Regions from separate parts of the Aliiglaciecola sp. genome, predicted to be linked through region 1. Evidence: predicted binding sites of a transcription regulator. Region 1 holds the regulator's gene; each other region holds the start of a gene.
The links. Region 1 encodes LexA, which represses DNA repair genes until DNA is damaged. Its sites were predicted from a motif close to TACTGTATNNNNATACAGTA; they were not measured.

Region 1 (8,067 bases):
ATCGCACTTTTTTGCCAGTCGGGATGACAAGAGGACGATCAACTTCCAGTAGGTAGTTATGTCCTTTTTCGAATTTGTTGTTGATTTGTTCTTGCTGGGTGGCCATCACAGAATAATATTCAACATCATTTTCCATGTATTTGTAATGCCACTTCCATTGAGAACCGGTAACCAGCACAGTGACCTCTGAGTTTTCAGGATCTTCCATGGCGATTAGTGTTTTAGCGGCAGGGAATGCCATCACAACTAAAATAATGAAGGGAATGATTGTCCAAGCAATTTCTACTTTCACACTTTCATGGAAATTAGCAGGCTGTGCGCCTCTAGATTTACGATGGAAAATCATACTCCAAAACATCACACCAAATACTAGAACTGCAATAACCACGCATATGAAAAACATAAGCATATGCAGATCATAAACTTGGCCACTAATTTCAGTCGCACCTTTGCGCAAATTCAATTGATACTGATCAGCAGTCGAAGTCGATTCTGCAGACACTGTAAATGCAATTAGACTGGTCAGTATTACCAATACGCCGGACCATATCTTTTTCACTCAACACCTCCTGATGATGTAAGCCTTTTCCAAAGGAGCAAAGCAGAGTTAATAACCGCAAATGGCTCAGTTCTGGTAAACAACTTTGGATCTTAATGTTACATAACTGTAAAAACTAGTATAAGAATTACTCAACTAAAGTCTAACGTCTAGTGTTTTTTGTTAAAAATTTAAACAACCGCTTGATTTTCAATCAAAATAGAGGAAAAAGTTATGATTTATAACGAATGGAAATAACTTGAATTTTGCAACCAACTAAAGTTGATAATGCTTAACAATGACCTCCAAGAGTGAGGGCTAGCAAGGAAGGGTGAGCATTTTATATCTAGATAAAAAAGAGGGATTGGATAACAATATTTTCAAATAAAACGGATTAACAAAAACTTAGCTTGAACTTAGGTTTTTAAAATCCTGAATGCAAAATAATAAAAAAGTGACCCGTAGGTCACTTTTCAGTGTAACTTTGTCACAGAAACTGAAGTTTACATCCAATCAGCGTTACGAATAACACCGACTGCGATACCTTCAATATTAAAAGGCTGCGAAGCCAAATCCACTTTAATAGGATTAAACTCGTCGTTTTCAGCATGTAGGATCACTTCTCTACCACGCTTTTCTAGACGTTTTACCGTCACATCTTCGTCAACTCTTGCTACCACAACCTGACCATTGTGAACATCAGTTGTGCGATGAACTGCGAGCAAATCACCATCTAAGATACCAATGTCTTTCATACTCATGCCACTAACTCTTAGCAAAAAGTCAGCACTGGGTTTAAATAAATCAGGATCGACTTTGTAGTGACACTCAACATGCTCTTCGGCCAATATTGGCTCGCCAGCAGCCACTCGCCCAACTAAAGGTAATCCCGCCTCTTCCAATTCATCTTCAAGGGGTACATTCAATTTGATTCCCCTAGAAGTACCAGGGAGAATTTCGATGACACCTTTGCGTGCCAGTGCTTTAAGATGCTCTTCTGCCGCATTAGCCGATTTAAACCCCAATTGACGTGCAATTTCAGCACGCGTGGGCGGCATACCCGTGGCTAGCATGGTGGCTTTTATTAATTCAAGAATTTCGCTTTGTCGTGGTGTTAGTGGACGCATAAACAGCCTGTTTTTCTATACAGTTTAACTGTTAGTATATACAGTTACCCAGAGAAAACAAAGGTTGTTTTATATTTTCTCATGAATTATCAAAAGCCTATTGATTTAATTAGGGTGACTTTACATGCGCTAACAATATAAAATACTAGTACAACCTAATAGACGTTGGTCTGCGCATTTTAATATGCAAACATGAATAGAGTTCGACTCTTCATGCTATGCTTTTAACGAACTCGAAACCTCAAGGTGTTATATATGGATTGGCTGCATAATTTGCTGCTTTCGATTTTTGCTTTTCCCGTAAAATGGCTAGTCAAAGTCAATAGTATTCCCACTGACATTGAAACTGAGTTAGGAATAGATAAAAGCAAACCCATTGTATATTTGCTTAGAACTCACTCGATTACTGATCAACTCGCCCTTAAAATGTCGACTAAAAAAGTCGACTTACCCAATCCGACTAAAAAAATTATCATCGGTGGTGAGGAGCACAGCGCCAGTGTCTTTATAGAGCAGCCACAATCTGTCATTGGCAGAACCATTAAAGGCACTAAAATTGCCGCTGACTTAACCCATTTATTTCAGCTTCACAAAGATAACGCCGATCTTGATTTGCAAATTGTTCCGGTGACGGTTTTTTGGGGGCGTGCACCTGGCCGAAAATCCAATGGATTAGCTGATCTATTAGCAGATAAAGCCTCGCCCAGTTGGTTACGAAAGTTCTTTATCGTATTGTTTTTAGGCCGAGATAATTTTGTCTCTTATAGTAAAGCTGTATCGTCTCGAGATATGACTAAGTTGCCTGGTACCGAAGCCGAAATCGCGCACAAATTGATTCGTTTAGCCGGCACCCATTTCCATCGAAAAAGACAAGCTTTTAACGGCCCTATGCTGTTAGAAAAGCAAGAGTTGTATAATTCAATTTTGGGTTCTGTGACGGTTATTAATGCCATTAACGAAGAATCTAGACAAAAGAAAATCCCTCTATCTAAAGCTAAGGCAAATGCTAAATCTTATATAAATGAAATTGCAGCGGATTATCGTGAGGGTTTAATTCGATTCGGCGACCGTGTTTTAACTCGGATCTGGAATAAAATCTATGATGGAATCGAAGTTGGTCATGCCGATAAAGTCAGGAAACTAGCCCAAAATGGTCATGAGATCATCTATGTTCCTTGTCATCGCAGCCATATGGACTACCTGCTATTAACTTACGCCATTTACCATCAAGGTCTAGTTACCCCTCACATTGCGGCGGGGATCAATTTAAACTTTTGGCCCGTTGGCGGTATTTTTCGACGCGGCGGTGCATTTTTCCTACGTCGTAGTTTTGCCGGTAATAAACTCTACACAAGTGTGTTCCGCGAATATTTAGAATTATTGTTTAACAAAGGCTATTCGGTTAAATATTATGCTGAGGGCGGACGTAGCCGAACCGGAAGACTGTTACCACCAAAAACCGGGATGCTAGCAATGACCTTACAGGCGATGATCAAAGGAGTTAATCGTCCAGTCAGCATAGTACCGGTTTACATTGGTTATGAGCATGTGATGGAAGTGGGTAGCTACCTTAGCGAATTAAAAGGCAATACTAAGAAAAAAGAATCCGTATTCGGGTTATTTTCTGTGGTTAGAAAGTTGAAAAACTACGGCCACGGCTTTCTCAATTTTGGTGAACCTATTCAGCTTAATAATTTCCTTGATGAGCAGGTACCGAGTTGGCGCGAGGCACAAAACAGTGAGGTTGATAAAAAACCAAGCTGGCTAACCCCAACCGTAAATATCCTTGCTAATCAGGTTATGGTGCGAATTAATCAGACAGCGGCCATAAGCGGTATGTCACTTTGTGCATTGTGTTTACTTTCAGCTAAGAAAAACGCAATGGGCCAATTGGAACTAGAGCAGGCAGTGGATGACTATATTCACTTGCTAAAATTATCACCTTACAGTGAGTTGGTGAGCTTGCCTGACAAAAGCGGGCATGAAATTGTAGAACAAACCCTGAAACTGGGGAAAATGAACGTCTCTGAAGATAGCTTCGGCAAGATTATCTCGTTAGAGCAACGTAACGCTGTCACATTAACTTACTATCGCAATAATATTTTGCACTTGTTCGCCATTCCGGGATTAATCGCCGCCATCGTGTTTGCTCACAATGGGTTGGAGAAATCTAAATTACTTGATCTTATTATGCGCCTCTACCCGATGTTGCAGCGAGAGTGGTTCCTTTACATGTCTAGCGAACAAGCAAAAGAATATGTGGAAGGCTTAATTGAAAGCATGTTAGAGATGGGCATGATAGTGACCGCAGAAGATAAACTAGCCCCTGCTCACTCCACAGCAGAATCATTCTATTCATTGTGGTTATTAAACCGCTGTGTTCAGGAAACACTACAACGTTATGCATTAGTGTTATCTTTGTTAGCAAAAGAAAAGAAAATGACTCGCTCAGCATTAGAGCGAACAAGTGCAAAATTTGCTGAACGATTGTCTGCATTGCACGGCATTAGTTCACCAGAATTTTTCGATAAAAATGTATTGGCAACTTTTGTGAATGCCCTAAGGGAAAATCAGCTTCTAGCAGATAGTGAAGATGGCCAATTACAACATTCTGAAACCAGTGAAACTTTGCGCCAAGATATCATCGCATTAATAGCACCTGAAATAGCCCAGCGTTTAGAAAAGCTTTACGCACTGCAAAGCTAACTTTCAGACATAAAAAAGGCTCCTTAATCGGAGCCTTTTGCATTTTTTGACAATTACTTTGCTAAATCAGATAAAAAGAACTGATAAGCAGGGTTCGTTGTTTGTTCATCATATTGGTAGCCAAGCTTATCCAAATGCTGATCAAAATCGACTCTAGCTTGGTCCGGTAAATCAAATCCCGCAAGCACTAAACCTTCAGCGGCACCATGATTACGATAATGGAATAAGGTAATATTCCAAGACTCTCCAAGGGTATTCAAGAACTTCATCAAAGCGCCTGGATACTCAGGGAACTCGAACGAAAAAATCTGTTCATTGAGTAACGTCGGCGGACGACCACCAACCATGTATCGTACGTGCAGCTTAGCCATTTCATTTTCAGACAAATCAAAACACTGATAACCGCTATCGGTGAGCAACTTTTCCAATTGATGATACTCTTCACGTCCAAAACGTAATTTAATACCAACAAAGATATGGGCCTCACCATCACTAGAATAACGGTAGTTAAACTCGGTTATAGTTCTGCCACCTAACAATTCACAGAAGCGTTTAAATTCACCTTTTTGTTCAGGAATTTTAACCGCAAAAACCGCTTCTTTTTGCTCACCCAGTTCACATCGCTCAGACACATAGCGCAAAGTATGAAAATTGATATTTGCACCACATAAGATGCCACCAATTTTTTTACCGGACACATTATGTTCTGAAAGATACTTTCGAATACCCGCCACCGACAATGCACCAGCAGGTTCAGCTATGACTCGAGTATCATCAAAAATATCTTTGATTGCCGCACAAATTTCATCTGTGTTAACGGTGATGACATCATCTACGTATTGCTGACATAAGCGGAATGGCTCAGTACCAATGGTCTTAACCGCCACGCCGTCAGCAAATATTCCCACCGACGAAAGGGGCACGGGTTCACCGGCTTGTAATGCTGCCTGTAAACATGCAGATTCATCGGATTCAACGGCAATGATTTTCAAATCAGGACGTAATTGCTTAAGGTAAACACTAATACCCGCAGCCAATCCGCCACCGCCGACCGCGATAAACAGGATGTCTAAATCCGGCAGTTGCTCAAGTAATTCACGGCCAATGGTGCCTTGCCCGACAATGACATCTTCATCATCAAACGGCGCAACCATTGTGTAGCCGTTAACTTCAGACAAACGTAAAGCTTCCGCTTTTGCTTCGTCGAAGCTGGTGCCATGCAACACTACGTGGGCATACTCACCGCCAAAGCGTCGCACCGCATCCACTTTAATATCAGGGGTGGTTTCTGGCATGACGATGGTAGCTTGTATTTTTTTAATCTTAGCCGAATACGCCACACCTTGAGCATGGTTTCCTGCTGATGCAGCTACCACACCGGCCTGCAATTGTTGTTCAGTTAAACAGGCCAACTTATTGTAAGCACCGCGCAGCTTAAACGACTTCACCGGTTGTTGATCTTCACGCTTCAAATAAATCTCATTACCTAAAGCGTTAGATAAACTGGTTAACCGATTGAGCTCGCTATTTACTGCCACATCATAAACCGGTGACAGTAGAATACGTTTTAAATACTCATTAGCAGATAAACTCATTTAATCTTCCAATTTCGAAGCATCACGTACTCCGCCTTTATCAGCACTTGTGGCTAATAATGCGTAGGCTTTTAAGGCTAAAGAAACTTTACGTTGACGGGTAGCAGGTTTCCAAGGTCTAGCACTATTATTCATATTGTCACGACGAGCTTGTAAGTCAGCGTCACTGATATCAATACCAATCTTACGACCCGGAATGTCGATCAAGATAGTGTCACCTTCTTCCACTAAACCAATACCGCCGCCGCTCGCCGCTTCTGGCGCACAGTGACCAATAGACAGACCAGAAGTACCACCTGAAAATCTGCCGTCAGTGATCAAGGCACATTCTTTACCTAAACCTTTGGCTTTTAGATAAGTGGTTGGGTACAACATTTCTTGCATACCTGGACCACCTTTTGGACCTTCGTAGCGAATAATGACCACATCACCTGCAACAATCTCGTCACCTAAAATAGCAGCAACGGCTTCATCTTGGCTTTCGAAAATACGGGCGCGACCGGTAAATTTATGAATTGACTCATCTACCCCAGCGGTTTTTACAATACAGCCATCTTCAGCAATATTACCAAAGAGTACCGCTAAACCACCTTCTTCACTGAATGCGTGGTCGAAACTGCGAATACAACCGTCTGCGCGGTCAGTATCCGCTGTAGGCCAGCGACAATCTTGGCTAAAGGCTTTGGTAGTGCGGATCCCAGCAGGACCGGCTTTGTAAAACTCGATGGCTTTTTGATTAGCAGGGTTAGTAATGTCCCAATCAGCGATAACTTCACCAATGGATTTACCCAACACGTGGGGACAATCGGCATGTAATAAACCAGCACGATTAATTTCAGCTAAAATCCCTAATACCCCACCAGCACGGTGTACGTCTTCCATGTGGTATTTGGGTGTAGATGGCGCGACCTTACATAAATGGGGAACTTTACGAGATAGACGGTCGATGTCATCAAGGGTAAATGGAATTTCACCTTCTACCGCTGCAGCCAATAAGTGCAAAATGGTATTGGTTGAACCGCCCATGGCGATATCCAAACTCATGGCATTCTCGAACGCTTTAAAATTAGCAATATTGCGCGGTAAAACAGAAGCATCATCTTCTTTGTAATAACGACGACAAAGCTCAACGATTTGTTTGCCCGCTTGTTTGAATAATCCCTCACGATCAGCGTGAGTAGCCAACATAGAACCATTACCTGGCAACGACAACCCTAGAGCTTCGGTTAAACAATTCATTGAATTGGCGGTGAACATACCGGAACAAGAGCCACAGGTTGGGCAAGCTGAACGCTCCACTTCTTCACTGTCAGAATCGCTGACGTTGTCATCAACACCGGCAACCATAGCGTCAACCAAATCTAATTTGATAAGTTGATCTGAAAGTTTGGTTTTACCCGCTTCCATTGGGCCACCGGAAACAAAAATAACAGGAATATTCAAACGCATAGACGCCATCAGCATCCCAGGAGTGATTTTGTCACAGTTTGAAATACAGACGATGGCATCGGCACAATGGGCATTAACCATATATTCCACAGAATCAGCAATGATTTCTCGTGAAGGCAAGCTGTATAACATCCCGCTATGCCCCATGGCGATACCATCATCAACCGCAATTGTATTAAATTCTTTGGCTACACCGCCCGCTTCTTCGATGCTGCGGGCAACTAATTGGCCCATATCTTTTAAATGCACGTGCCCTGGTACAAATTGGGTAAAAGAGTTAGACACGGCAATAATGGGTTTATGGAAATCGCCATCTTTCATGCCAGTGGCACGCCACAAAGCTCTGGCTCCAGCCATGTTGCGGCCTTGCGTGGTTGTGGATGAACGTAACTTTGGCATGGTAAAACCCTCTAAATTGAAATCATTTTTACGAAATAAATATGTTTTTGTTTCTGCCTTTAAAAACAAAAACCCCCGCGTTTTACTGCGAGGGTTTTGGCAAATCTATACATACACCTACCCTCGCTGGGGTATCCCCCGCGCGTCAATAATCACAATCAACACTTGCTCGATAGTTGTATAAAAGTTGGTATTCATATTAATAAGATCGTCACTGTTGTATAGAAATATCATGTAACCCCCCGCAGAATCA
Region 2 (8,067 bases), on a different contig from region 1:
TGAGTGAGCATGAATTAACAGAAGATGAAGCGCAGGAACTGATGATCCGTCGAGTAGTTTCCTCTGAAGGCCGCTCTAAAGCCTACGTAAATGGATACCCTGTTCCAGCACAACAGCTTAGAAATTTAGGTTTACAATTAATTAGTATCCACGGTCAACATGCTCACCAATTATTGCTTAAATCTGATGTACAAAAGCAATTAGTCGATAATTTTGCGGAACATGAAAATTTACTCAGCACAGTTAAACAACAATATGATCTGCTTAACAATGCCCAAAAACAAATGACCGTTCTTTTGGCGGGCACGCAAAAACGTTCAGACCGTCGTAATTTACTGCAATACCAAGTTCAAGAATTAGATGAATTTAATTTAGCTGATAATGAATTTGTTGAATTAGAAATAGAACATAAAAAATTAAGTAACAGCCAAGCACTTTTGGAACAATCACAAAAAAGCTTTTATCAACTCTATGATGCCGATGAAGGCAGTGCATTAAACGCGGTACAAAGCAGTATAGATATGCTTACAGAGCTTGAGGAACATGATCCTGAATTATCCCCTATTGTCACCGTATTGAATGAAGCATTAATTAATATCGACGAGGCATCTAATCAATTACGTGCCTATACGGACCGTTTAGAAATTGATCCCATGAGAATGCAGCAAATTGAACAGCGTTATTCACAAGCACTAGATTTAGCAAGAAAACATGGTGTGCGACCTGAGGAACTATTTGACCATCATCAACATTTGTCTGCTGAGTTAAAAGAGTTAGACAATCAAGATGAATCTCTGGAAGAATTACAGGGTAAGCTCGCAATATTGCAACAAAGCTATATCAGTGCAGCAGAAAAATTAAGTAAAAGTAGAAACAAAGCTGGTAATAAACTGGCCAAGCTAGTGGAACAACACATTCAAGATATGAATATGTCGCAAGCAAAATTTTCTGTTTGCATAGAATTTGATCCACAGCTGGCTCCCTCGCCCACTGGTTTAGATAAGGTGAAGTTTTTAATCTCGACAAATTTAGGCATTCAAGCAGATACTTTGGAAAAAGTAGTGTCCGGTGGTGAACTTTCTCGAGTTGGCCTTGCCTTACAGGTGATTAGTGCTAAAGGTAACTTAATTCCAACTATGATTTTTGACGAGGTAGACACTGGAATTAGTGGGCCTACGGCTTCTGTAGTTGGAAAATTGTTACGGAAATTAGGGCAAACGAGCCAAGTTATATGTGTCACTCACTTACCTCAGGTAGCTGCTAGTGGTCATCAACAAATGTTTGTGACTAAGTTTTCAGATAAAAAGACCACTGAAACACATATGCTTTGTTTGCAAGAAAGTGAGAGAATTGAGGAGTTAGCTCGATTATTAGCTGGCGATACTTTGACTAATTCAGCTATCGAAAATGCCAAAGAATTGCTGAGCAGTTATCATTAGTCTCGATTAAATATTGATTGCAGGCCTCATGGTGAGTTAGCATGCGTGTCCAGAAATAGGCAGCCTTAACGGCTTAGCTAAATTAATTATTTAACTTAAATGAAAGAATGAATGAAGTATAAAAGTATAATAGTTGCTGTAGTAACAACATTGTTTTTGTCTGGTTGCACAGATTGGATATACCGTATTGATGTTCCCCAAGGCAATTTCCTTCAGGAAAAAAGCGTTAAGCAACTACGAATTAAAATGACCAAGGAACAAGTCATATATGTTCTTGGCAGACCTGTTGTTCAAGATTCTTTTGACCATGATACTTGGTATTACGTCTACGAAATGAAACGGGGTATGAGTAAACGTGGGGAAGACTTTCGTAAAGAATTAATCATTCATTTTGAAGACGAAAAAGTGGCTAGCGTAACTGGTGACTTTGAGCTTTCCGAAGATTTTAATACGCCATTAGATCAGTAACTAACTGCTAAATTACCACCTATATGCCACCATAAATCTTCATAGTAGGGGCATATAGGCTTGTTAGTGAATTACTAAGTGAGTAAGTTTTAATATATTAATCTTAAGTACCATCAAGCTCGTTGCGCTTGTATTTACCTTACTCGTTACGATTGTAGTTACGTTAGTAGTCACCTTAGTATTAGTCGTTACATTAGCTTAATTCTGAGCTGACAACTATTTTTTATCACCCCTGTTTTAGTCCTACTAAGCTTCCCCCCTCTTCATTCCGGTTGTTTTCTGGTTAATCCGTGTTTCTGCGCTGGGACTTGGTATTCGCTCGACTGTTTTCCACTGTGTCTGCTAAACAACTCCCTCACCAGACGTTAATTTCTTCTTCTCACTTTAATCTTACTGGTTACCCTCCTGCTTAGCTTTTATTCTACTCTTTACACCCAGTCCACGATTAATATCAACAAACCCCATCAAAACTTAGTTATTTATGGCATAATCCCGCGCAAAATTTATATGTCTTTTATCAATAGGAATTGCCAACGTGTTAGCTACTGCCAATATCACCATCCAATTTGGTGCCAAGCCTCTTTTTGAAAATGTTTCCGTTAAATTTGGAGAGGGAAATCGTTACGGTCTTATCGGGGCTAACGGTTGCGGTAAATCCACGTTTATGAAAATTCTGGGTAATGATTTAGAACCATCATCAGGTAACGTCACCAAAGATCCTAATGAACGAATTGGTAAACTAAAACAAGACCAATTCGCCTTTGAACATTACTCTGTAATTGATACCGTGATCATGGGTCATGAAGAGTTATGGAAAGTAAAAGAAGAGCGTGATGCGATTTATGCCAACCCTGAAATGACCGAAGAGGATGGCATAAGAGCAGCAGAGTTAGAGTCTGAGTTTGCCGAAATGGATGGCTACACCGCAGAATCTCGGGCAGCAGAACTGCTAACTGGTGTGGGCATTGAAGAGGCCCTGCATTATGGCCCTATGAGTGAAGTGGCTCCAGGTTGGAAATTACGGGTATTATTAACCCAAGTTCTGTTTTCCGACCCAGATATCATGTTGCTTGACGAACCGACCAACAACTTGGATATTGATACCATTCGCTGGTTGGAAGATACGCTAAACTCACGTAACTGTACCATGATCATTATTTCCCACGATCGTCACTTCCTAAACAGTGTTTGTACTCATATGGCGGATTTAGATTACGGTGAATTAAGACTTTTCCCTGGCAACTACGATGAGTATATGACCGCAGCGACCCAATCCAGAGAACGTTTATTGTCTGACAACGCTAAGAAAAAAGCGCAAATTGCAGAACTAAAATCTTTTGTCAGCCGTTTCTCTGCAAATGCATCAAAATCTAAACAAGCCACATCCAGAGCGAAACAAATAGATAAAATCCAACTAGATGAAGTTAAACCCTCTAGTCGTCAAAACCCATTTATTCGTTTTGATCAGGACAAAAAACTGCATCGATTAGCCCTTGAAGTGGAAGGACTCAGTAAATCCTTTGACACTCCCCTATTCTCAAACCTGGATTTAATGATCGAGGTCGGCGAAAGAGTTGCCATCATTGGTCCTAATGGTGCGGGTAAAACAACGCTGATGCGCTGCTTGTATGGAGATATTGCTGCTGACAGTGGTAATGTAAAATGGTCTGAGAACGCATCTATCGGTTATTACGCTCAAGACCATGCACACGACTTTGAAGAAGACAAAACTTTACTAGACTGGATGTATCAGTGGGGTAAAGAAGGTGATGACGAACAGGTTATTAGAGGTACACTGGGCAGATTGTTATTTTCCCAAAAAGAAATTGATAAGTCCGTCAAGGTGATATCTGGTGGTGAACAAGGCCGCATGATCTTCGGCAAACTCATTCTTCAGAAAAACAATGTATTGTTAATGGATGAACCCACCAATCACTTGGATATGGAGTCTATTGAGTCATTAAACCTAGCTCTTGAAAACTACCCTGGCACCTTATTATTTGTCAGCCACGACCGCGAATTTGTGTCTTCATTGGCAACTCGCATTCTGGAAATTACAGAAGACGGCATTGTCGACTTTAGAGGTAACTACGAAGATTACTTAAGCAGTAAAAAACTCGTTTAAATAAGCTAACTTAACTAACCTGTAGGCGGTAAGAGTATGCAAAATAAAACCAAAAACATCGGCGTTTTTGTGGATGTGCAAAATGTGTACTACACCTGCCGACAGGCTTATCAAAAACAGTTTAATTATCGACAGTTTTGGCAGCACCTCTCAACTCGCGGCAACATAGTGGTTGCCAATGCCTATGCCATTGCCCGTCAACATGACCAACAAATTAAATTTCAAGATGCCCTTAGGCATATTGGTTTTGAAGTTAAACTAAAACCCTTTATTCAACGCAGCGATGGCACAGCTAAAGGTGACTGGGATGTTGGTATTACCGTTGATATGATCGATCAATCACCGCTTCTAGACGAGGTAATTTTACTCAGTGGAGATGGCGACTTTGCGGTATTAATGGGTTATATCAAAAGCAAGTATCAAGTTTCAACACAGGTCTATAGCGTTCCTCAACTCACCGCCAAAACCTTAAGCGATTGCGTGGATATATATCATCCTATTGAAGCCAATTCAGCATTCCTAAAATAATCGTCAACGCACTTCGCTACCATTTGTTTAGTGCTTCAGCAAAATACTGTACATACAAACAGTATTGAGCTATATTTATCCTTGATGGCACAAAACCAACAGAAATATGAGGAAACATAATGGCTATTATTGTGAGATATGTTGTTGAGCGAAATGGAGAAGAAAAACTTGTGACTTCTGACAAAAAGGCGGCTGATCAATATGACAAAATGCTTGATGTTGCGGATAATCTAGGCACTTATATCCAAGCAAAAGGCATCAAATTGCCAAATGATGTTGCCGAAGACCTCACTATTTTATTGTCTAAAAATAAAGACGTCATTGCCAAATTATTTAAAGGCACAGATGCGGATTCCATATTAGAACAAGAAAAAGCGGAAGTGGTTAAGATGGATAAAAAGAAAGCTTAATTAGTAAGATACTTTATCCTAGTTTAAAAACACGCTTACGCGTTTGTGTAAGCGCTGGTTCACTTTCTCGATTCTATATATCAATCAAGAAAGTGATACTCCAGTTACCACAAACATGGAAAAGCGAGCCTTTTAACAATAGTGTTATTCCGAATCTATTGCTTCTCTTATCTTATCGATAAACTCTAAACGTTTACTATCTAAATTCGAATCGGTAGCCGTGGGCCAATTACCATTAAAAGCGACGACAAGTTCTCGACTGGGATCAATAAATATTGTTTGCCCAAAAATCCCACGCGCTGTATAACTACCGTCATCGAATATCCACCATTGGTAACCATAGTATCTTCTAGATGAAAATGTCTCTACTTGTTTGCTGGTTGCCTTGTTAACCCAATCTTGTGGAAATACTGACTCGCCGTTTATTCTGCCCTCTTCCAACATAAACAAACCATAGCGAGCAAAGTCTTGTAAGCTTGCTTGTATACAACAACCTGATATTTCATTACCGTCGGCACCTAATAACCAAGTTGCTTTGTTCGCCATACCAAAGGGTTGCCATATTTTTTTAGTCAAATAATCGGTAATAGTGCGCCCAGTTGCCCGTTCGACTAAAATACCAATTAGGTTGGTTTCGCCAGTGGAATAATGCCATTTTTCACCCGGTGGATGAGCCCTAGATAAACCGCGCATATAACTCACTATGGTGGGTAAACCATCTTCTGCTTGGTGATTATTAAATAAGGCCACATCAGAGTTTGCATCAGAATAATCTTCATTCCACGCCACACCTGATGTCATGGTTAGCAATTGCTCAATGTTCACATCGTCATAGACAGAACCTTTTAGGCCCGCAATATAATCAGACACAGGATCCTTGAGACTACGAATATGACCATCCTTTAGCGCAATCCCCACTAAGCTTGAGGTAAATGATTTCGCCACTGAAAAGCTCGTCCAACGTCCTTGTTGTGAATGTCCAAGCGCGTATTTTTCAAACCTAATTTTGCCTTTATGCAGGATTAAGCCACCAGCCAAACGCTGCTCGTCAAAAAACCTATCAATATCTTCATTAACAACGAGTGCCTCGCCTTTAGGCAACACCCTAATATTATCTGCTGGTGTAATTTCCCGGGATTTCACCAGAAATGACAGTTGATCTACCACTAGAAAACCTGCATCTCGCTGGCTTTGACTCCAGAACAGGACATCAGTATCTTTAGGTGGATCTAAGAGCAAGGAACGCCAAGTCGGTCCAATCCACCAGCCGCCGATGACAGCAATGATTAAAATTACTAAGAATGTACTAAATATCCATTTTATTGCAGTTTTCATACTCGTCCCTATTTGCCTTACAAGACATTGCTTATAGTGAGATCTTTCGGTTTAGGTTTTTTGTTCTGTTAATTGCGCAAATGCGCGCACCGGAAAGGTACCAAAACCTTTGATTTTTACCGGCACCGCATAAAAATAAAACCCTTTATCTGGTAGCGATTGTAAATTGCACATGTGTTCAACAATTAAAATATCCGCCCCCAATAAAGTACTATGAACTGGCCTTGCACCGCCGCGAGTATCATCTATATTATGGCTATCAATACCCACCAATGACACGCCACTTTTCTTCAAGAAAATAGCTGCGCCTTCCGTTAGATATGGATGATTTTCATAATATAGATCCGTATTCCAATGACGAGACCAGTTGGTTTCTATGAGCACGGCTTTATTGGTTAAATCTAATTGTGCAAAGTAGCTTTCATCAATTGCTAAAATATTTTCAGGGATGGTAATTTTAACCCCATCTAGATGAGCAACTGATTCAAGTGAAAGTTCAGAAAGATCATCGCCATCAGCATAACGATGAAATGGGGAATCGATATATGTGCCAGTATTAGAGCACATTTCAATTTTACCGATTTGAAATGACGTGCCTTCTTCATAGTGCGATTTTGACGCTTCTCGGCTCAAGTAGTCGCAAATGATTGGAGCTGGTAAGCCTTTGTAGGTCACTAAGCCATCTTCCACTGTATGACTAAGATCGATTAATTTACTCATTTATCGTCAATTCCCTTTATTACACTGTTACGTGATTAAAACCTGTAAACTTTTAAATAATATGCACTTTTTGGAACTAAATTAGAAGCCATCAGGTATAAAAAAGCCAGTTGGATTAGCAACTGGCTTTAAATGTGAAACAAGAGTGAGATCAAGCTATAGCGTTATTTACCGCTTTTCAAATGATCTGCTACTAAAAATGCCATTTCTAGTACTTGATCGGCATTCAAACGAGGGTCACATTGTGTTTTGTATGCTTGCGCAAGATCATCATCACTAATTTGATACGCGCCCCCAGTACATTCAGTAACGTGTTGTCCAGTCATCTCTAAATGGATACCACCTGGATGTGTTCCTTCAGCACGGTGAGCTGAGAAGAACTGCTGAATTTCACTTAAAATATCGTCAAAGTTTCTAGTTTTGTATCCACTGGAAGCTTTTTTGGTATTGCCATGCATAGGATCAGAACTCCACACCACTTTTCTTCCTTCCGCTTTTACACGACGAAGTAATTTTGGCAAATTCTGCTCAAGTTTATCAGCACCCATACGCGTAATGAATGTTAGGCGCCCAGCACTATTATCTGGATTCAAAGTATCAATCAATCTCATCAATTCATCTTCTTGAATTGTTGGCCCGATTTTGACACCAATAGGGTTATGTATGCCACGGAAAAACTCAATGTGTGCATGATCCAATTGACGAGTCCGCTCTCCAATCCACACCATGTGCGCAGAACAGTTGTAGGGCTTGCCAGTTAAAGTATCGATACGAGTTAAAGCTTGCTCATAGTTCAACAACAAGGCTTCATGAGAAGTAAATAAATTGGTTTCATGGAGTGTCGCGTTATTTACATGATTAATGCCAATCACATCCATAAACTCTAATGCATCTTGTAAACGATTGGTCACGTCTTGGTAGCGATCACGCAACGGGTTGTTCTCAAGAAAGGTCATATTCCAACGATTGACTTGATGCAAATCAGCTAGACCACCTTGAGCAAAGGCACGCAATAAATTTAGGGTAGAAGCGCCTCTATGGT
Region 3 (8,067 bases), on a different contig from region 1:
AGAAGAACAAGCTCTGTTTGTAAGTATGCATAAACGCCGTATAAGTCATCGCCAAATCGCCAAGCGAATGGACTTATGGGCCCACAAACAACATGTCGACCAAAAAGTAAATCCGCATAAATTGCGCCACTCTTACGCCACCCATATGCTAGAATCCAGTGGTGATTTGCGCGCCGTACAAGAACTTCTAGGGCATGCGAATTTGTCGACCACACAAGTGTATACACATTTGGATTTCCAGCACTTAGCTAAGGTTTACGACAATACGCATCCTAGGTCTCGCAAAAACAAATAATCACCATATGTTAAATATTAACCAATCAAAACTACAAAAAGGTTGAATAATAGGTATTACTGAATGAAATTTTATCGGAATTTTTCCCCAATAAAAGCCATTAGTTTCGACTTAGATGATACGTTGTACGACAACTATCCTTTTATTATGGAAGCGGAAAAACAACTGCTTAATTATTTGTCTTCAAGCTATCCAAAAACATCAGAATTTTCCTATCAAGATTGGCAGCAATTCAAACAACAACATTTGCAAAATCAGCCTCAACTGGCTTCAGATATGGGAGCGCTACGTAAACATACGTTACAAACTGGTTTACAAAAAGCCGGTTACCAAGAGCAACACCTTAGCTCAGCGGTGGATGACTGTTTTGAGTTTTTTTATCATCATCGTAGTAACTTTGAAGTACACCAAGAAATACGTACTTTGTTGGCCCAATTAGCCAACAAACTGCCATTAGTTGCTATCACCAACGGCAATGTCAATTTACAACAAATCGGAATTGGCGAATATTTCAGCCATTGTTTTAAAGCCAATTTAGAACGTCCAATGAAACCCCATGATGCTATGTTTACGCTGGCTAGCAGCACTTTAAATGTGGCCCCTAAAGAAGTGTTACACGTGGGTGATAATTTAGAAAAAGATGTAATGGGGGCTATTAACGCGGGTATGCAAAGCGCTTGGTATGCCTACGATCGGAAAATGCACCTTCCCCAAGAAAAAACCACAGTGCTTCCCCACGTGCAATTAGATGATTTAGCGGAGCTAAATTTACTGATCGAAGATTAACCTAATAGACAGTTAATCTTCGTAGATATTTTGATTCATAGTTTCACAAGGGTTAGGACAACAAGGCACGCCAACAATTTTCGCTGGTACACCAGCCACAGTTACATGCTCAGGTACGTTTTTAAGAACCACACTACCAGCTCCCACTTTAGCGCCAGCACCAATCTCAATATTGCCTAAGATTTTAGCCCCAGCTCCCACCATAACCCCTTGACGGACTTTTGGGTGACGATCCCCTGACTCGTTTCCTGTTCCCCCTAAGGTCACAGATTGCAAGATTGAAACATGATCTTCCACTACCGCGGTTTCACCGATGACGATTCCGGTTGCATGGTCAAACATCACGCCCTTACCAATCACCGCTGCAGGGTGAATATCCACTCCAAATACTTCGGAGTTTCGACTTTGCACAAACAGTGCAAGTTGCTTGCGGTTTTGAGCCCATAAATAATGGGACAGACGATAGCCCTGAATTGCTTGGAAGCCTTTGAAATACAATAAGACTGTCAGAATTTTATCTACGGCAGGGTCACGAGTTAACACAGCTTCAATATCTTCGATGGCTGACTCGACGATCTCAGGTTTTAACAAATAAGCTTGATCAAGTACTTCGCGAATGGCTAAGGCCGGCATCACTTCATCTTGAATTTTGTTGGACAGAATAAAACTCAAAGAGGTCTCGAAGTTGTGATGAGCAAGAATACAAGCATGCACATAACTGGCTAACAGCGGTTCGCTTTCCACTAACTCTTCAGCTTCAGATTTCAACCTCTTCCAGAAATTGTCGATTGGCATCTCGTTCTCCTCAATTGCTTTGCCCCATAGCGATAGGCAAGTCACTTTACTCTTGAATAAATATTAAGAACGGATGTGCGGGCAAAAACGTTCATTTACAAGATCAGTTTCCATAAAGCGGGTTAAAAATAACAAAACCAGCCCTTTGGATGTATAAAAACACAGTATAGCTGATATACTTCGATTATTAATCAATAAATCAAAAATAAGCTTGTTATGGATGTATCTCGACTGTTAGACCAACTTAATGACAAACAACGGGAAGTAGTAGCTGCCCCTCCTTCTGACATGTTGGTCCTTGCTGGTGCCGGAAGTGGCAAAACTCGAGTACTAGTGCATCGTATCGCATGGCTAATGGAAGTTGAACAACTCGCGCCTTTTAGCATTCTGGCTGTGACCTTTACTAATAAAGCCGCCAGAGAAATGCGTGGTCGGGTAGAACGGCTAATGGGGTCTGGATTGCACACCATGTGGATTGGAACATTCCACGGCCTCGCCCATCGTTTACTCCGAACTCATTTCAAAGAAGCTCGTTTACCTGAAAACTTTCAAATATTGGACTCGGATGATCAATATCGCTTGGTTCGTCGAGTGATTAAGTCTCTGAATTTAGATGAAAAGAATTGGCAACCTAAATCGATTCAATGGTACATCAACGGCAATAAAGACGAAGGATTACGACCAGAGCATATCGACACTCAAGGTGATCCCACCAAACAAACCATGAAAGATATTTACCAAGCTTATCAACAAACCTGTGATCGCTCAGGCTTGGTGGATTTTGCCGAACTGTTATTACGTGCCCACGAATTGTGGCTAAATAACCCCGATGTGTTGAGACACTATCAAAAACGTTTCCGCACGATTTTGGTGGACGAATTTCAAGATACCAACAACATTCAGTACGCGTGGTTGCGGATCTTAAGTTGTGCAGATAACAACATGATGATTGTAGGCGATGATGATCAATCCATATACGGTTGGCGTGGCGCGAATGTGGAAAATATTCAGCACTTTTTACGTGATTTCCCCTCAGCGAAAACTATCAGACTGGAGCAAAACTACCGTTCAACAGGCAATATTCTTAAAGCCGCCAATGCCGTTATCGACAACAACCAAGGGCGTCTTGGTAAAGATCTGTGGACTGAAGATGCCGAAGGTGAAGCAATTTCGATGTATGCCGGCTTCAATGAATTAGACGAAGCTCGCTTTATCGTGGCCCGCATTAAAGAGTGGAGCGACAAAGGTGATGCGTTAGCGGATTGTGCCATTTTGTATCGCAACAATGCGCAATCACGGGTATTGGAAGAAGCGTTGTTGCAAGAATCTGTGGCCTATAGAATTTACGGCGGACTACGCTTCTTCGAAAGACAAGAAATCAAAGATGCATTAGCGTATTTACGGTTGATCAACCAACCCATAGATGATGCCGCCTATGAGCGGGTTGTGAACACCCCTACTCGCGGCATTGGTGATAAAACCCTGAGCTTAGTTCGAGAAACCGCTAGAAACGAAGAGTTGTCTATGTGGCAAGCAACCAACGACATGCTTCGTGAAAAACGCTTTTCGGGCAGAGCGGCAACAGCGTTGCAACGCTTCGTTGAACTAATATTGAAGTTGCAAGTTGAAGTGCAAGAGTTCGAGTTAGACCAACAAGCTGATCACGTAATCAAAAACTCAGGTTTATTTGCCATGTATCAAGCCGAAAAAGGCGAAAAGGCCCAGGCTCGTATAGAAAACCTTGAGGAACTTGTAACCGCTTGCAAACAATTCGAAGCTCCAGAAGAAGCGGAAAATATGACACCCCTATCGGCATTTCTCGCCCATGCTTCATTAGAAGCGGGTGAATCTCAAGCCGACGCTCACCAAGACGCAGTGCAAATGATGACCATCCATTCGGCTAAAGGCCTGGAGTTCCCATTGGTATTTTTAGCCGGTGTTGAAGAAGGCATGTTCCCTAGCCAAATGAGTCATGAAGAACCTGGCCGCTTGGAAGAAGAACGCAGACTTTGTTACGTGGGCATGACTAGAGCAATGCAAAAGTTATACATGACCTATGCTGAATCTCGACGATTATATGGGCAAGACAAATACCATACCCCCTCTCGTTTTATCAAAGAAATTCCCAGTGAATGCATTGAAGAAGTGCGCCTGCGAACCACGGTGAGTCGACCAGTTCAAAACCGTTTTCAACCGGCAACATCCCACATGGCGTTCGAATCCACTGGATTTCAATTGGGACAGCGGGTTAAGCACAGTAAATTTCAAGAAGGCACAGTGCTAAATTACGAGGGAAGCGGTGAACATGCACGAGTTGAAGTGAATTTTGACAATATAGGGACAAAGTGGCTAATGTTGGCGTATGCTAAATTAGAAAAAATATAAACCTAGCTGAATTGCCAATGAGATTTAAAGTTCTATTAATAGAAGATGATGAGTCGAGTGTGCGCGTGCTTAAGCGTGTCATTGGCAAAGCCAACTTGGATGTGGTGTTAGCCAACACGTTAGCTCAGGCAAAGATTATTTTTGAAACCACATCTCCAGAGCTGTACCTATGTGCAGTTGTCGGATATTCACTTCCCGACGCTCCCCATGGGCAAGCAATTAACTTCACAATTAATGCGTTTATTCCAACCATCGTTATCACCAGCGAGGTAGAAGAAGACATACGTGAGAATATTTTGGCAAAGTCTATTGTTGATTATATTCCAAAACAAAACGCACAAATGTTCGAATACCTCAACCGACTACTAGTCAGATTGGAAAAAAATAAACAAATTGGCGTGTTAGTGGTGGATAAATCCAGACACAACCGAGGAATACTATCATCCTTGTTAGGACGCCATAACTTCATCACTTTTGATACCTCCAGCGCAGCACAAGCCCTCGACTTATTACAAAGACACCCACTTATCAAACTGATGTTAGTTGAAGAAGAGTTAGCCGACACAAAAGGGCTGGAACTAGTTTCTGAAGCCAGAAAACTCTACGACAAAGACCAGTTAAGCATTATTGGATTATCGACCAACACTCACTCCTCACTATTAGCCCAATTCATCAAAAGTGGTGCTAACGATTTTCTACGCAAACCCTATTGCCACGAGGAGTTCTTTTGCAGAATAGTGCAAAACGTTGAGCACATAGAGCAAATCGAAGCCATTCGACGCGCTGCCAACTCTGATTATTTGACAGGACTGCCCAATCGACGGCATTTCTTCAATAAGGTTAACCATACCATCCATCGTGGACAGGCACCTATGTCACTGGCGTTGATCGACTTAGACAACTTTAAGTTAATTAATGATTCGTTTGGTCATGACTATGGAGATGTGGTGTTAAAAGAGGTGTCGAAAATGATTATTCGGCATTTTTCGTCTTTCCATTATTCGCGCTTCGGGGGAGAAGAGTTTTGTATTTTTATGGCCCAAACTGGACAATCTGAAGCAATAGAACTGCTCAATTCGTTCCGCCATGAGATAAGTCAAAAAGTCATAAAAAGCAAAGGGATAAGTCATTCGTGCACGTTGAGTATTGGCGTCACAAGCCGTGCCAGTAAAAAGATCGAATCGATGTTAAGCATTGCAGATGAACATCTTTATAATGCTAAAGCACAGGGACGCAATAGAGTGATTGGCGACCCTGCGTAAAAAATACTGTAGCAGTTAAACTCCCAATGACTTCAACGACTTTCGATATGCACGATAAGAATCAAAGCTAAAAATCATCAACGCTAACCACACAAAGCCAAACGTCACTAAACGAGCTTCATGTAATGGCTCGCCGAATAAATAGACAGCCAAGATGAACATAATACTTGGTCCGATATACTGGAAAAAGCCTAACGTTGAATAACGTATCCGGCGAGCGGCACCTGTAAAACATAACAATGGGGCTGTGGTAATAATTCCTGCACCAATTAACAAGACATTTAAATCCATTTCATTGCTGAACATATTGCTCATTTGTGACGCAAAGAATACCCAGTAGACAATGGCAAATGGCAGCATCATCATGGTTTCAATTAATAAGCCGGGCAGAGAATCCACAGCAACTTGTTTACGCAAAAGCCCATAAACACCGAAGCTGGATGCCAAAAGTAAGGCAATCCAAGGCAACTCGCCATAGGAAAACAGCAGAATTAACACTCCAATGAGTGCAATGGCCACAGCAACTTTTTGCATTCGTCGTAGTCGCTCACCAAGAAATATACGGCCTAGGAAAACATTGAGCAAAGGATTGATATAGTAGCCTAAACTCGCATCCAGTAAGTGGTCATTGTTAACGGCCCAAATAAATAACAACCAATTACCTGCCAACAATAATCCGGATATTAGTAAAATTTTGATGACTCTTGGGTTCTTTAACGCAGATTGCACCTTGCCTAATTGTTTAAAGCCCAAGACCAAAATCATTAAAAGTAAGGCTGACCATATTACTCTGTGCACCAGTATTTCCGGGGCAGGCATGATCATTAGCAGTTTGAAATATAACGGAGCAAAACCCCACATCGCATAAGCGGCAACGGCCAGAACGACGCCAACTTTTAAAGATTTATCAGACATGAAATGACAACAACCAGAAAAATGAACTAGAGAAAGATTATTTAATATTGTCTAGCTAAGAGAGAATTTTGTAATCCTCTCTATACCTATTGCATATTAACTTTTGTGGTATGCTTAAACGCAATGATGAGTGCAAGTATCCAAAGGCACTAAGCCGGTGGTTGCTGCTCCATTCCGTATTTTTCTTTCATTAAGTAGGCAAAAGCAGTGGTAAATGCCACTTCTTGAAACATTTTCAAGCCAGTTTCTGAAAAAAGCACCGGAATAGGATTGCGCTTTATAATTTCTTTAATAAATGTTGGCGTTAAAACCTCAACCTTTAATTCTTCAATTAATTGAATTGCCGCTTCCATTTTAAAGCCCGTAGCGCTGCCAGCGAACTTGCCTTTAGTGGGGCGCTCGCGAATGACTACTGCATCAATTTTGTAGTCTTCCATCAATTTTTTGAAGGCAAACTGGAATTCACGCACGTCTGCGGTTGAATCTTGTTTAGAATAGGTTAATTTGCGCGCACGGCAATCTGGAATATGAAACACTTCATTTTCCAAAGACAACAAACATAGATTAGCTTCACTACCTTTAAGTTCTACACCGCAAATTCTCATAACTTCTCCTAAACAATACACTTTTCATAATTATACCTCATGTTTCACCAAGTTATTGCAACTAAATCTCAGACAATTCGAATCCCTTTGCTGACTTTCTCACCAATTTGTTCTATTTTGATTCCATATATTGGACAGGCACCATTAAATACTAGGATTAGATCTTGGACAGGCACTCAATTTTCATTCGATTTTGATCTTGAGTAGTTTACTTTTGGACAGGCATGTTTGAAGTTTACTTTTGGACAGGCATGTTTGTTGTCTTTCTCTTTTTAAAATTTTAAGACAGGCATAGTTTTCAGGTTTTAATAAATCAGTTAATGGCAGGTGCCTGCCTAACAATCACTACCAGCAGACTTATATTGTTAAATTACAAGGATTTATTATGCTTCGATTAACTACATTAATAACACTTTCATTGACTATGATGTCTTCGCTAACTTTCGCAGAAAACATTGAAGAAGCTTCCATACGTTTATGTGATCACATTAAAGTTTGTGTGACTGAGCAGATAAGTACAACAGATGAGATCCCTCCTGAAATGCGAGCGATGATAGATGGCATGGTCGATAATATGTGTAAAAGCATAATGGACACGAACGCCGTAACAGGTAATGCAGAGTTTGAAGAATCAGCTATCGCATGTGTAGATTCAATAACGAACCTAAGCTGCAAAGACGTCGAGAGTGCGGGGCAGACTCCGGCCTGTTTAGCATTTGAAAAAGAATTTTCTGAACGCTACCCTAACCTTAAAAACTAAATATAATGACCAAAAAAACGTCTTCAAACGAGGCGAAAATACCCAAAGGTCGGGCTTCTCGTTTTGCAAAAATGGGAAGTTTAGCTTCTCGTATCGCAGGTAACATGATTTCAGAGGGTGTTTCTGAACTTGCTAAAGGCAACCGACCAAAAGTAAAAGATTTACTTCTTACCCCCAAAAATATGAAACGGGTAGCCGACCAACTCGCGCAAATGCGCGGAGCAGCCATGAAAGTGGGACAGCTAATTTCAATGGATGCTGGTG
Region 4 (8,067 bases), on a different contig from region 1:
TATCTCGTAAAGTAGTTCTAGGTAACGTTGAAATTTAGATTGGGGGTGATAAAAATCCATTGGATGATGAAATTCACCGCTTAGCCTACCCAGGTAAGTCACCAAATCGATATCAAAACGTTTGGCAACATCTTTTAATGGTAATGCCATCAAATCTGCAAGACTGTGGATACCAACTCGGGCTAACTTATTCACGGTTTTTTTATCCAGTTCAGAGTCAGTCAGTTGGCGTATGCCAATTTGATGTTGCAGCATAGGAAGATGGTCACTGATCTGATTCCATGCGGTACGGGCTAGGATGCGAGCGGCATAAGGAGATTGTCCGCTGGCATAATAATAGGTTACCTGAAAGTCTTTTAACTGGTTTTTAAGCACCCGCCAATAGCCCGTTAGTCCGTTGTATAACATCAGCATGTTGTGGATCCGCAATAACAAACCATTTGGCGGGAAAAGGCTGATATCTGAGGTAACTAAGTACAAGTGTTCAGCTATCTCAACTAACTTTTTTTGCTCGACATCACTTTTATAGGGGAGCACCTGTAGATGTTGATCTAGTGCGGCGGCGGTTCCTAAGCCCATTCCAGTGCGGATTCCGGCATCAATAGCAGCTTGATTTAACTGCAATACGCAATTTGACTGATGGTGCAATATGACTAATGAGTGCTGACTATTAACTTGCTCGTTAGGGTCTGCAGGTGACTGCTTTTGAGATGAAGGAACTCCATGACACAAACTGTCTAATTGTAAATGTGGAAAATGTAAGTATAACCAAAGAGGCTGCATATTAGCTGACTTTCGCCTGTGGAAATGAGACCACATTACAGGTGCGCTGACTAAGCGCCAATTCTGGCCAAGTGTTGGCCATATTGATATTAAATGGCTGGGCCGGCCAGCCACCTTTACGTTTGGTTATCTGTACTGCTACTCCTTGTTCATGGGCACTGAGTTTCATTGCTAGGCTGACAGGTAAAGACACACTTAATTGTCGACTTTGGCGCAGCACAAAATGCAAAGCATCACCTTGCTCTGCTGCTAGTTGTAAGCGTTTGGTTTGGGCTATTTCAAGTTGTTGATGCCACATAAGTACACTATGACAGCAGCCGCTTTTAAGGCACTGTTCAGCACTCCAAAGGGCGTGCTCAGCACTATTTGGCTGTACAATTAACACTTGTTCGAGGCTGATGCCAAATTCCGCTAACATTTCGCCATTAATTTGCATTGGAGCAGCAATAAACACCAACAGGCGTTTGTGTTGTTGGCGAAATCTTAAAGCCGGTAATAATAAACGCAACTCACCAATGCCTATGGGGGTATGGATATCAATCATGCCCGATTGCGGAAAGCCGCCTTGAAGTGCTTCATCAAGTTCAACATAACCGGTGCTATCAGAGGTTAAGCAGTGTTCTTGCTGATTACCTTGCCAGACTAAGCGCTTATTTTTTAATTGTTCCAATAGTGTATTCATAAATAACCTAAACTCCGGATAAATCGCAGTGAACAAATCCGCATAAAATATACTGTATTTATGTACAGTATATTGATCAATTTCATAGATGCAAGTTTTGCGGTAAGTTGAATGAATAGTTATTATGATGAATCACTGTAATACCTAAGAGTATAAAAGGCAGGTTATGAATTACTGGTTATTTAAGAGCGAACCGGATGCATTTAGCATCGATGATTTAGCGAATAAACCTAATCAAACAGAGCATTGGGACGGTATCCGTAATTATCAGGCACGTAATTTTTTGCGCGATAAAGTGCAACTTGGTGATCAGGTATTTATATATCACTCTAGCTGCAAAAACGTAGGAATTGCAGGTTTAGCTGAAGTGGTCAAAGGCGCTTATCCAGATCATACTCAGTTTGACCCCGAGTCAAAATATTATGATCCAAAATCCGATCCTGAGAACCCTAGATGGTATATGGTGGATGTTAAATTTATCAAAAAATTCAATCAAGTACTGAGCTTGAAAAGCATAAAAGCGATGCCGCAGATACAGCAAATTGGCCTAGTTCAAAAAGGCCATCGTTTGTCTATCATGCCAGTTAATGTAGAAGAATTTACTTATTTGCTTAAAGAGTGCAACCAGCTTTAATGCATTATCAGTTGCAGAGCATTTAGCTCTGCCTATTTTGCAATTTTGTTTGCTTTTGTTGTTCGATAAACAAGTTAATATTTTCCCGCAGTACCGACAGTGGAATAGAGCCGTACTCTAACACCGCATCGTGGAAAGCCCGTAAGTCAAACTTATCACCAAGAGCGAGTTCTGCTTCTGTTCGCAATTTTTTAATCTCTAATTCGCCAATTTTATAGGCTAGGGCTTGCGCCGGCCAAGAGATGTAACGGTCTATCTCAGTGGTCACATTGTGTTCTGACAGTGCGGTGTTTTCCAGCATATAGTCCAAAGCGCGCTGTCGTGACCAGCCTTTTATGTGCATCCCAGTATCAACCACTAAACGGCATGCTCGCCACATTTCATAACTCAAACGCCCAAATTCTTCATAGGGTGTTTGATAAATACCAACTTCTTTTCCCAGAAATTCAGAGTACAAACCCCAACCTTCACCAAATGCTGAAATGTAAGTGTAACGGCGTACATTGGGTAGGTTGTCCATCTCTGATGCAAGTGAGATTTGTAAATGGTGGCCCGGCACTGCTTCATGCATCGTCAGCGCTGGGATAGCATACAAAGGTCGCTTATCCAACGCATAGGTGTTTACCCAATAGTAACCAGGTTCATCGTCACGTCTTGGTGAAACATATCTACCCGTGGTGTATTTCGGTGCTATGGCATCGGGAACGGGAGCAACACCGTAGGGAGTACGAGGGAGTTTGTAGAATAGTTTGGGTAACTTTGCATCCATACGTTTGGCAACGTAAGAGGCGTGTTTTAATAATTCCACAGATGTTTTAGCGTAAAATTGCGGGTCTGTACGTAGGAATTGGATAAAATCACTGATACTTCCTTGAAAACCTAACTCATCGACAATGTTCTGCATTTCAGCACGTATACGGGCTACTTCTGTGAGTCCCAGCTGGTGGATTTCGTCCACTGAAAGATCTGTCGTAGTGTAGTATTGGGCGCGATTTTGGTACATCTGCTCACCGTTAGGCCAAGACTTAGACGCCACATCTGACTTCGCATTAGGAATATAATCGTTGACCAAAAACTCGTAAAAGTTTTGATATGCGCCCATAACATCCTGTTTGATTACTTCCTTCGCTTCTATGATTAATGCACGCTTCTGAGCTTCAGTGACATCGATATCATCGAGTTTTAAAAATGGGCCATAAAATGTATTGCTTTCAACTTGCCCACTGAAAAAGCTTTCAACAGACTTTTCAAAACCTAGCATGACTGCTTTAGGTTGCACCATTCCCACTACCATACCTTTTTTCATCCATGCAATTTGCTGGGTAAAATAAGCAGGAATTTGGCGAAGTCGAGTTAAATAATTTTGGTAGTCTTTTAAACTGTTGAAGCGACTCGAACGGGGGAGGCCAGCCATTCCATTATGGAAACCATACTCAGAGGTTAGTGGCACATAATGAGCGTTGAAGCGATATTCATCCACGTAATTTTGGATGCGATAACGTTGCATCAGCAGATTAATTTGATCTGTTCGGGGTAACTGTTGTTTGTCGATTTTATCTAATTTTTGCAAGAAGCTTTTGAACTGAGTGTTTTGCTTGGCTAGCCCTTCAGGGGAAATATCGGCAAGCTTGTCATCGAACTCATGGACCCCATGAGAGCTAGCATAAACAGGGGATATGGAGAGTTCGTATTGCCAAATATCATCCATTAATTGAGTTAACTTTTGTTGTTCAGATGCCGTTGTTGGAAGGCTCAAAAACAGCAAGAAAAATATCGTTACTCTGTTCAAAGGGCTATGCATATTGGGTTCTTTCCTCTTTATTTGGACTGCAGCTTCAGACAAAACGCCTAGAATACAAAATGTAGTAAGTGGCAATTGCGCTGCTGGCTAAGAGCAGTACGGAAAAGTACTAATTTTTGGGAGTATAAATCGGACTAGGGAATGCCGTGACTTTATCTGATAATTCCGTAATTTTTGCCGTACCTTGTTTCTTCACTTCGTCAATTCTCAACACACTGTGCATTGGAATATAGGTGTGTTTTACATCTGCAAATTCAGTTTTTAATTTTTCGTGACTTGGGTCTAATACCAGTGTTGTGTGAGTATCCCAGACAAAATCACCAATCTCCACAAAACCAAACATACTGCCCTGACTGACTTCTCGTACATAAACTTCATAACGCTCGCCATTACTCACAAACTGTACCCGAAATAAAGGATTTTTGGTTGTCATGTTACTCACTTTTAGCTATTAAAACGGGCCTGAATTCTAACCACAACTGAGGCAATCGCCAAGTGAAATTCACCCCCTATACACAAAAGCATTGAGGTCCTTAAGAACAAATCGACAAGTCTAGTGAGTCAGCTCCATTATTCAGGTTTCAGAGGACCTAAAATGGCTTGAGTTGCCAACATAAGCTCATCTGTATCACCGGCTAGGATTCCATTAACTGCAAAGCCTTGCACATAACTACATAACTGCAAACCGGTAGATTCAATGTTGATGTCTTGTCTAATCTCGCCAAGTTTTTGGGCTTTTTCTAAGCAACCGATAAAATCAATCTGTAGACGATCAAGATAATGCCTACCAATATCTCGAATTTTAAGATCATCAAAGCCTAATTCAGTAATAATGTTAATCAGCAAGCAACCTCGACCTTTAACCAAGTCTATGTATTCTGTGAAAAAACCTTGAATAGAGAGCATGCCTTGATTGTGTTCTAAGTGTGAAAAGGCTTTAGATAAATGTTGTTCTTGATAATGGGCAAGCACAATGTATAAAAACTGCTGTTTAGAGCCAAATTCAATATAAAATCCACGACGGTTGAAATCGGTTCTGGCAATAATTTCATCCATTGCTGCACCATGATAACCGTGCTCCAAGAACACAGAAATTGCTTGTTCAAGCACTTCTTCTACATTGTATAAGGCCTTGCGAGGCATATTAATTTGCTCAAATAATAAAGAACATGTGTTCTTCATAGAGTAGCGGAGAATTTGTCGCTGTCAAGGTATCTTCCCACGGGCAGCAATAACCGATGTTGTAGCACGGGCTTCAGCCCGTGACAAATCAGTAAACACAACCTCTCGCGGGGCTAAAGCACCCGCCTACAGGTAGATTTATTCCATAAATTTAAAAGGTGCACGCACCCGTAGCACGGGCTTTAGCCCGTGACAAATCAGTAAACACAATCTCTCGCGGGGCTAAAGCACCCGCCTATAGGTAGACTTATTCCATGAATTTAAAAGGTTCAGGAACCCGTAGCACGGGCTTTAGCCCGTGACAAATCAGCAAAAATAATCTCTCGCGGGGCTAAAGCACCCGCCTACAGATGGGTTTATTTTATGGATTTAAAAGGTTCAGGAATCCGTAGCACGGGCTTTAGCCCGTGACAAATCAGCAAACACAATCTCTCGCGGGGTTAAAGCACCCGCCTACAGGTTGGTTTATTTTATGGATTTAAAAGGTTCACGCACCCGTAGCACGGGCTTTAGCCCGTGAAAGGTGTGAGGTATTTAGCAGGCAAAACCGCCTGCCAAGCAAACTAAATTATAGAATCGAACTTAAGAGAAAAACTGCTTGTTGATGAACTGCCAGGTCTCTTTAAAATCTTCCGTGGGACGACGTTTGAAATCGCTACGAATAAATAAATTAATGCGGCCGTCGGTATAACAGATCAGCATATTTGCAATTACACCTTCATCCGCAGGTAAAGATTTACCTTCACGGAGCTTACGCTCTCGCAAAACCTGCTTAATTTGTGTTTCGAGGCGCTCAAAAATTTGGGCAATTCTACCCCGTAACCGATCCTGTTCACCCATCAATGCATCGCCGTTCAAAATTCGGGTAATACCGGGATTTTTTTCGGAGAAACCTAAAATCAAATGAATAATAAGTTGGATACGCACCGCGCTATCTTTTTCTTCATTAATAATTTTATTGATGCGTGAAAAAAGGGTTTCTTCGATAAATTCAATTAAACCTTCAAACATGCGTGCTTTACTGGGAAAGTGACGGTATAAAGCAGCCTCTGAAACGCCCACTTCTGTTGCCAATTTAGCCGTAGTGATACGCTGTCCAGGATTGCTTTCTAGCATGCTTGCCAGACACTGCAAAATTTGCGCTCTGCGGTTTGGACGTTTAATCGCGGGCATTGACATGTCTCCCTGTCTGTAGGACTAGATTATTATTTTTAGAGTTATTGTGTTGCATGTTTATTTTTATATCTTTCGGATACTAATTGCATCAAATTAAAAGCAAGTTGTCTTTTATCGGCAACTTCTAGAGATTTTTCACCCTCTTTCCAAAAAACAGTCAAAGCATTTTGCTCGCTGTTGAATCCAATGTCGCTATTTGAAACATCATTGGCGGCGATCATATCAAGTTGCTTACGCTGTAATTTATCTTTTGCATAACGACTGACGTCTTGAGTTTCGGCGGCGAAGCCGACAGTGAACACTGACCGTTGTTGTTTTGCGACATCTGCAAGAATATCAGGGTTTTTAGTAAAAGTAAGGGTTAACTCTTGATTGTTCTTCTTGATTTTTTGATTTACCGCTTCCAAAGGACGATAGTCAGCAACGGCTGCACAACCAATGAAAATATCCGCGCTGTCTATATTTTCCATCACGGCATCATGCATTTGGAGCGCGCTTTCAACCTTAACCAGATTAGCCTGATTGGGTGCTGCTATATTCACTGGGCCGCTAACCAAAGTAACTTCTGCCCCCATCGCAATAGCTGCATTTGCTAGCGCGTAGCCCATTTTTCCCGAACTATGATTGCTAATGTAACGAACGGGATCTATTGCTTCTCGTGTGGGTCCTGCGGTAATCACTATTTTTTTACCGGCTAAATATTGCAGCGGCTTAGGTTGGGTGATGATATCCGCTAGGTCTTGGGGTTCGGGCATACGTCCTTGACCCACGTCTCCACAAGCTTGTTCACCTGAGTCTGGTGGAATAATAGTGACGCCACGCTTGGCTAAAATAGCAAGGTTTGCCTGTGTTGCCTCTGCTTTCCACATTTGTTGATTCATGGCTGGAGAAATAAATACTTCTGCGCTGCTGGCCAAGCATAAAGTGGATAACAAATCGTCGGCCATGCCATGGGCAAGTTTCGCGATGAAGTTTGCTGTGGCTGGAGCGATAAGAATGGTATCTGCCCATTTTGCTAATTCAATATGCCCCATAGCTGCTTCTGCAGCGGAATCCAATAAATCGTTAGAAACTGGATTGCCGGAAACCGCCTGCAATGCTAAAGGGCTAACAAAATGTTCCGCTGAAGCGGTAAGAACGGCTCGAACCTCAGTATTTTTTGCGGTTAGCTTGCGTACTAAATCGGGAGTTTTATAGGCGGCAATGCCACCCGTAACTCCGAGTAAAACCTTATTTTTTTGAATGGCCATGTGTTTACATATTCACTGAAAATCTGTGCAGCATTTTACCTAATATACAAGTTAGACAAAACACTTAGGTACTTGATATGACTTAATATTGGCCTGATCAGCGATCATTTGCTAGGTTTAATTGGTGGTATACGACTAATTGTTAGTAATTTTAACCCTAATTCAGGCACGGACGCATGAAACTATCAGAATGGCCAAAAACGGAGCGGCCTAGAGAAAAGCTCCTATCTATGGGCAGCGAAGCCCTATCAGACGCAGAACTCCTCGCTATATTTTTAAGAACGGGAGTACAGGGATCAAGTGCAGTAGATTTGGCCCGAGAACTGTTAACTCAATTTGGTTCTTTACGCAGTTTATTAAACGCCAGTAAAAGCCAATTCTGTTTGGGAAAGGGCTTAGGCGAAGTTAAATATGTGCAACTTCAAGCAACCCTGGAAATGTCAAAACGTTATTTTGCCCAGTCACTCACTCGAAAACACACATTCGATAGTGCCAACCGCACTAAACAATATCTACTTAGTCAATTAAGAGATGAGCCTAACGAGGTTTTTGCGGTGCT

Region 2: the regulator LexA is predicted to act here: its motif matches at 4,605-4,624, upstream of ABJV04_RS19575 (YebG family protein).
Region 3: the regulator LexA is predicted to act here: its motif matches at 2,024-2,043, upstream of uvrD (DNA helicase II).
Region 4: the regulator LexA is predicted to act here: its motif matches at 1,516-1,535, upstream of imuA (translesion DNA synthesis-associated protein ImuA).

Annotation. Positions count from the first base shown of each region.
Region 1 is NZ_JBDWYG010000039.1:139,664-147,730, reverse strand. It holds gene coxB (cytochrome c oxidase subunit II) at 1-550, opposite strand, end outside; gene lexA (transcriptional repressor LexA) at 1,042-1,665, opposite strand; gene plsB (glycerol-3-phosphate 1-O-acyltransferase PlsB) at 1,921-4,371, shown strand; gene ilvA (threonine ammonia-lyase, biosynthetic) at 4,425-5,966, opposite strand; gene ilvD (dihydroxy-acid dehydratase) at 5,967-7,814, opposite strand.
Region 2 is NZ_JBDWYG010000071.1:51,199-59,265, forward strand. It holds gene recN (DNA repair protein RecN) at 1-1,439, shown strand, start outside; gene bamE (outer membrane protein assembly factor BamE) at 1,551-1,907, shown strand; gene ABJV04_RS19565 (ABC-F family ATPase) at 2,443-4,032, shown strand; gene ABJV04_RS19570 (NYN domain-containing protein) at 4,069-4,560, shown strand; gene ABJV04_RS19575 (YebG family protein) at 4,680-4,970, shown strand; gene ABJV04_RS19580 (serine hydrolase) at 5,115-6,305, opposite strand; gene ABJV04_RS19585 (cyclase family protein) at 6,357-7,025, opposite strand; gene ABJV04_RS19590 (3-deoxy-7-phosphoheptulonate synthase class II) at 7,190-8,067, opposite strand, start outside.
Region 3 is NZ_JBDWYG010000045.1:62,974-71,040, reverse strand. It holds gene xerC (tyrosine recombinase XerC) at 1-295, shown strand, start outside; gene ABJV04_RS14335 (HAD-IA family hydrolase) at 359-1,081, shown strand; gene cysE (serine O-acetyltransferase) at 1,094-1,876, opposite strand; gene uvrD (DNA helicase II) at 2,093-4,261, shown strand; gene ABJV04_RS14320 (diguanylate cyclase) at 4,279-5,523, shown strand; gene rarD (EamA family transporter RarD) at 5,539-6,438, opposite strand; gene ABJV04_RS14310 (DUF3010 family protein) at 6,588-7,043, opposite strand; gene ABJV04_RS14305 (hypothetical protein) at 7,429-7,803, shown strand; gene ABJV04_RS14300 (AarF/ABC1/UbiB kinase family protein) at 7,809-8,067, shown strand, end outside.
Region 4 is NZ_JBDWYG010000075.1:198,550-206,616, reverse strand. It holds gene ABJV04_RS20625 (DNA polymerase Y family protein) at 1-783, opposite strand, end outside; gene imuA (translesion DNA synthesis-associated protein ImuA) at 785-1,465, opposite strand; gene ABJV04_RS20615 (EVE domain-containing protein) at 1,632-2,099, shown strand; gene ABJV04_RS20610 (DUF885 domain-containing protein) at 2,122-3,900, opposite strand; gene ABJV04_RS20605 (DUF1820 family protein) at 4,010-4,333, opposite strand; gene ABJV04_RS20600 (TetR/AcrR family transcriptional regulator) at 4,471-5,043, opposite strand; gene slmA (nucleoid occlusion factor SlmA) at 5,665-6,255, opposite strand; gene coaBC (bifunctional phosphopantothenoylcysteine decarboxylase/phosphopantothenate--cysteine ligase CoaBC) at 6,300-7,508, opposite strand; gene radC (DNA repair protein RadC) at 7,685-8,067, shown strand, end outside.